DNA from 2 places in the Gottfriedia sp. NPDC056225 genome. Region 2 is predicted to be linked to the other one. Evidence: riboswitches for the same ligand, from Rfam matches in the RefSeq annotation. Region 2 holds a riboswitch; the other holds the start of a gene.
The links. Region 2 has a riboswitch for S-adenosylmethionine ahead of ACFCYN_RS13410 (2,3-diketo-5-methylthiopentyl-1-phosphate enolase). Riboswitches for the same ligand answer to the same signal wherever they lie in the genome.
Positions count from the first base shown of each region.

Region 1: another riboswitch for S-adenosylmethionine. It lies ahead of metK (methionine adenosyltransferase); the one in region 2 lies ahead of ACFCYN_RS13410 (2,3-diketo-5-methylthiopentyl-1-phosphate enolase).

Region 1 covers NZ_JBHJTJ010000005.1:31,715-34,933, forward strand. The annotation lists gene pckA (phosphoenolpyruvate carboxykinase (ATP)) at 1-1,239, opposite strand, end outside; SAM riboswitch class I at 1,540-1,654, shown strand; gene metK (methionine adenosyltransferase) at 1,864-3,060, shown strand; gene ACFCYN_RS05615 (NAD(P)-dependent alcohol dehydrogenase) at 3,218-3,219, shown strand, end outside.
Region 2 covers NZ_JBHJTJ010000018.1:36,286-39,504, forward strand. The annotation lists gene ACFCYN_RS13405 (pyridoxal phosphate-dependent aminotransferase) at 78-1,265, shown strand; SAM riboswitch class I at 1,324-1,428, shown strand; gene ACFCYN_RS13410 (2,3-diketo-5-methylthiopentyl-1-phosphate enolase) at 1,492-2,712, shown strand; gene ACFCYN_RS13415 (2-hydroxy-3-keto-5-methylthiopentenyl-1-phosphate phosphatase) at 2,720-3,219, shown strand, end outside.

The DNA.
Region 1 (3,219 bases), on a different contig from region 2:
TTTTTCACCAAGCATTTTTGCATATTCTACAGCTGGAAGCGGTAAGAATGGTGATCCGAAACATGTTGAGAATGTTACTTGTGGAGATGTAACACCACGCTCAGTACCTGCTAATTTACTAGTAAATCCACTTAAGAAGTGGTACATTGCTTGCTCTTTTGTTAATTTGCTGATTGGAGGTAATACTCCAAATGCATCAGCAGTTAAAAAGATAATTGCATGTGGATGTCCAGCAACGCTTGGCTCAATGATATTTTGAATTGCTTGCATTGGGTATGCAGCACGAGTATTTTCTGTTAAAGTTGTATCATCATAGTCAGCTAAACGGCTATCAGATTTAACAACTACATTTTCTAAAACAGTTCCAAATTTAATTGCAGAGAAAATTTGTGGCTCTTTTTCAAAAGTTAAGTTGATACATTTAGCGTAGCAACCGCCTTCAATATTGAATACACCATTATCTGACCAGCCATGCTCGTCATCACCGATTAATTTACGGTCTGCATCAGCAGATAATGTAGTTTTACCAGTTCCAGAAAGACCAAAGAATAATGCTACATCGCCTTCGCTACCAACGTTGGCAGAACAGTGCATTGGTAAAACATTATTTTGTGGTAATAGGAAATTCATGATAGAGAAAATAGATTTTTTCATTTCTCCAGCGTATTCAGTACCACCAATTAAGATTATTTTCTTTTCAAATGATACAATAACAAATGCCTCTGAATTTGTTCCATCTACTACTGGGTCTGCTTTAAATGTCGGAGCAGAAACAATTGTAAACTCAGCTTCATGAGTTAGAAGTTCTTGCTCAGTTGGGCGAATAAATAATTGATGAGCAAATAGGTTGTGCCATGCAAATTCGTTAATTACTTGGATAGGTAAACGGTACTCAGTATCTGCGCCAGCAAATCCTTTGAATAAGAATAGTTCGTTACGATCTTTTAAGTAGTTAAGTACTTTGCTATATAATTTTTCGAATACGTCAGCAGAGATTGGTTGGTTTACTGAACCCCAATCGATTAAATTTTCAACAGATGCCTCTTTAACAATAAATTTATCCTTAGGTGAACGTCCAGTATATTTGCCTGTTGAAACGCTAACTGCTCCTGTTGACGTTAAAATTCCTTCTTGTCTTGTTAGGACTTTTTCAACTAACTCAGAAACGCTAAGTTGGTTATACATTTGATTACTAGTAAGTAATTCGTTTAATTCAAAGTTTACATCAACTGTCTTCATATACTAATACCATCCTTTAAATATATTTGTCTGCCATGTAGGTATCTCGATAAATAGTATAACACATTTATTTTAATAGTGTATACTATTAGTTAGTAAAATGTGTTATGAATTTCATTAAAAAATAAATTTGAGTAAAATGATTTAATTAATAGGTGTAATTTCGTCAAAAGAATATGATAAATAGTAATTTCCATTTAAATAGAAATTAAAAGTTATTGTAGAATTATGTTAAAAGTAATGATGAAAGTTGTTGACAAGAAAGTGAAATTTTAATATGATACTTTTCATACGGATACTCTCTTATCCCGAGTAGGTGGAGGGATACAGGCCCTACGAAGCCCAGCAACCTCACTTTTAGTGAAAGGTGCTGAACCTGATGCAAGACTTTTTTTTATGTCTTGAACGATAAGAGCGAAAGGCAAATAACCAAGAACCCTTTCCTCAGGTAATATTTGATAAGAGGAAGGCTTTTTTTTTGCTCAAAACTTAAATACAGTGGCAATTTCGTAATTTACACTGAGTTATCTTTATCTTAAATGGGAAACATAGGAATAGGAACAAACTTTTTATTCTTATGTTGAGAAAAAAGAGATCCGTCAATTCAATTTAGGAGGGGACTCAATGTCACAACGTCGTTTATTTACTTCAGAATCAGTTACAGAAGGACATCCAGATAAAATCTGTGACCAAATCTCAGATTCAATTCTTGATGCAATTTTAGCAAATGATCCGAATGCTCGTGTAGCAGCGGAAACATCAGTTACAACAGGTCTAGTACTTGTTGCAGGTGAAATCACAACTTCTACTTATGTAGATATTCCAAAAATCGTTCGTGAAACAATCCGTGAAATCGGTTATGATCGTGCAAAATACGGATTTGATGCAGATACATGTGCAGTTTTAACTTCTATTGATGAGCAATCAGCAGATATCGCTTTAGGTGTAGACCAAGCGTTAGAAGCACGTGAAGGTAGCATGTCAGATGAAGAAATCGAAGCAATCGGAGCAGGTGACCAAGGTTTAATGTTCGGTTTTGCTGTAAATGAAACACCTGAATTAATGCCACTTCCAATTTCATTATCACACAAAATTGCTCGCCGTTTAACGGAAGTTAGAAAAAATGAAACAGTTTCTTACTTACGTCCAGACGGTAAAACTCAAGTAACTGTTGAGTATGATGAAAACAACAAACCAGTTCGTATTGATGCAATCGTTGTATCAACACAACATGGTCCAGAAGCTACTCAAGCTCAAATCGAAAATGATATTAAAGAACTTGTAATTAAACCAGTTGTACCAGCTGAGTTAATTGATGAAAATACAAAATTCTTTATCAACCCAACAGGTCGTTTCGTAATTGGTGGACCTCAAGGTGATGCAGGTTTAACAGGTCGTAAAATTATCGTTGATACTTACGGTGGATATGCTCGTCACGGTGGTGGCGCATTCTCTGGTAAAGATGCAACTAAAGTTGACCGTTCTGCTGCTTACGCTGCACGTTACGTTGCGAAAAACATCGTAGCTGCTGGCTTAGCTGATAAAGCTGAAGTTCAATTAGCATATGCAATTGGTGTAGCTAAACCAGTTTCAATCGCTATTGATACTTTTGGTACAGGTAAAGTTTCAGAAGAAAAATTAGTTGAAGTAATTCGCAACAACTTCGACCTACGTCCAGCTGGAATTATCAAAATGCTTGACTTACGTCGTCCGATTTACAAACAAACTGCTGCTTATGGTCACTTCGGCCGTACAGATATCGATCTTCCTTGGGAGCGTACTGACAAAGCAGAAGCTTTAAAAACTGAAGCAGGTCTATAATAATAAGATTAAGGCTGAATACGGCATTTGCTGTATTCAGTCTTTTTTTGTTTATACAGAGTTACATTCTAGTAGAAGACAAATATAGATAGGCATACTTAAAAATGATTTTTCATAGGTTTAAATGACTAAATCAAAGTTTTAAATGGAGGAACCTAT
Region 2 (3,219 bases):
GTTATTGCAACAGTCGTTCATGAAAATCATTCGATTACAAAACGATCTAATCTACTTAAATAAATTCTATTTTTGGAGTGATTAACTTGAATCATAATAAACTATTAAACAATTTACCTAAACAATTTTTTGCATCACTCGTTCAAAAAGTCAATGAGTCAATCAATAAAGGTCATGATGTGATAAATCTTGGTCAAGGAAATCCAGATCAACCAACACCAGACCATATTATAAAAGCGTTGCAGCAATCTGTTGAAAATCCAACAACTCATCGTTATTCACCTTTTAGAGGGATGAGTACATTAAAAAAAGCTGTTGTAGAATTTTATAAACGCGAGTATGATGTTGACTTAGACCCAGAAGAAGAAGTGGCTATTTTATTTGGCGGAAAAGCTGGATTAGTAGAGTTACCACTTTGTTTATGTGACGAAGGAGATACGATTTTAGTTCCAGACCCAGGATACCCTGACTATTTATCTGGTATTTCTCTTTCTAAAACGGTACCTTATATGCTTCCGTTACTTGAGCAAAATCAATTTTTACCAGATTATAGCTTAATTCCTCAGAAAGTTTTAGATGCTAGTAAAATTTTATTTATTAATTATCCAAATAACCCTACTGGTGCAATCGCAACAGAAGAATTTTTTAAACATACTGTGGAGTTAGCAAGAAATAATCAAATTACAGTTTGCCATGATTTTGCATACGGTGCTTTTGGATTTGATGGCAAAAAACCATTAAGTTATCTTCAAACTCCTGGTGCAAAAGAGTGTGGTATTGAAATTTATACACTTTCTAAAACTTATAATATGGCTGGTTGGAGAATCGGTTTTGCAGTTGGTAATAAAGAGGTCATTTCAGCTATTAATCTATTACAGGACCATCTTTACGTTAGTATTTTCCCAGCTGTTCAAGAGGCTGCCGCTGTTGCATTAACAGAATCTCAAGAAAGTGTGAAAAAATTATTAGCACTTTATGAAGATCGCAGAAATGTCTTTATTAGCGGTTGTCATGAAATTGGTTGGGAAGTAACAGCCCCAGCAGGTTCCTTCTTTGCTTGGTTAAAAGTTCCTTCAGGATTTACTTCACAAGAATTTGCAGATTTTTTACTTGAAAAGGCACATATTGCAGTTGCTCCTGGGAATGGTTTTGGCGAATTCGGTGAAGGCTATGTAAGAGTCGGTCTATTATCAGATAGCGAAAGACTAAAGGAAGCGGTTACTAGATTAAAAGAAATCGAATTATTTTCAAAATTTAATGTTTGACATTTAGAATTGTTCATGAAATAATGCGATTATATCAAGAATTCAAAATTAAATATTAACTTTATTCAGAGTAGGTGGAGGGACCGAGCCCGATGAAACCCGGCAACCGGCTAGTTAGATAGCACGGTGCTAATTCTCGCAGCGTTTTGCTGACAGATAAGGTGTAGGTAAACCTCTCCTTAGTGAGAGGTTTTTTGTTTGAATAAATACTTCCGGAGGTTATGAAATGAGTGGAATAATAGCAACTTACCAAGTTTACGATAAAAATCACAATTTAGAAAAAAAGGCAGAGTCAATCGCACTTGGTTTGACAGTTGGTTCTTGGACGACTTTACCACAAAACGATCAAATCCAATTGCAAAAACATAAAGGCAAGGTACTTTCTATTCACGAAGTTGAGTGTGAAGAAAATGTCATTAACTTTTTAGGCGATAAACCGACAAAAGGAATTATTGAAATCTACTATCCTAGTTTAAATTTTTCAGCTGATATTCCAGCAATTTTAACAACTGTTTTCGGAAAACTTTCACTTGATGGGGAAATCAAACTAATTGATTTAAATTTTACTGATGACTTATTAAGTCTGTTTCCTGGACCAAAATTTGGTATAAAAGGTATTCGAGAAAAATTGGACGTATATGATCGCCCTTTATTAATGAGCATTTTCAAATCAATCATTGGTAGAGATATTCCATACATTTCGGAAGAATTAAAAAAACAAGCATTAGGTGGCGTCGATTTAATAAAAGATGACGAGATTCTTTTTGACACTATCACATCAATAACTGACCGTGTCACTCACGGGAAAAATATTTTGAATCAAGTCTACGAAAAAACAGGACACAAAACTTTATATGCGGTGAATTTAACTGGCCGTACATATGAGTTAAAGGAAAAAGCGTTACGTGCAGCTGAGGCGGGTGCCGATGTATTTTTATTAAATGTATTTTCTTATGGAATTGATGTACTTCAAGGTTTAGTAGAAGATCCTTCAATCAATGTTCCAATTATGGCTCACCCTGCTGTTTCAGGAGCTTTTACTGCATCGCCGATTTACGGAATTGATGCTGGCTTATTACTTGGTAAACTTTTACGAATTGCAGGTGCCGACTTTAGCTTATTCCCATCACCATACGGTTCAGTTGCATTACAAAAAGAAACAGCATTAAAAATCGCCGAAAATTTAACAGAATCAAATGGATTAAAAGAAACATTCCCAGTTCCATCTGCGGGAATTCACCCAGCGCTTGTACCTCAATTAATTCAAGATTTTGGAATAGAGCAAGTCATAAACGCCGGTGGTGGTATTCACGGTCATCCAGATGGTCCGATTGGTGGAGGAAATGCATTTAGAGAAGCGATATCTGCTACTTTATCTGGTGTTGAATTAAAGGATTATGCACTTCCAAATACATCACTTGAGAAAGCATTACAACTTTGGGGGTAAATAAACAATGGCAATAAAGATTTTTTGTGATTTTGATGGAACGATTACCGAAGGAGATAATATCGTCAATTTAGTTAAGCAATTTGCTCCTCCTTCAGTAAGCGAATTAACAAGCGAAGTATTAAATGGCAATATATCGATTCGTGAAGGCGTCGAGAAAATGTTCGCTACAATCCCTTCAACGAAAAAACAAGAAATGACTGATTTTGTAATCGATCGTACGGTCATTCGAGATGGTATTAACGATTTTATTCAATTTGTAAATGATCAACAAATTGAGTTAAAGGTTGTTAGTGGCGGCTTAGACTTTTTCGTTCATCCTATTTTAGCAGAGTACCTTCCACCTTCTGCTATTTTATGTAATCGTACTGACTTTACAGGTTCAACTGTAAAAATTCATTGGGATCATTCATGTGATACATTGTGTTCGAATGACTGTGGAATGTGCAAGCCTTCTGTTAAGAGAAAATTTAGTGAATCAAATGATTTTATTATAGTCATTGGAGA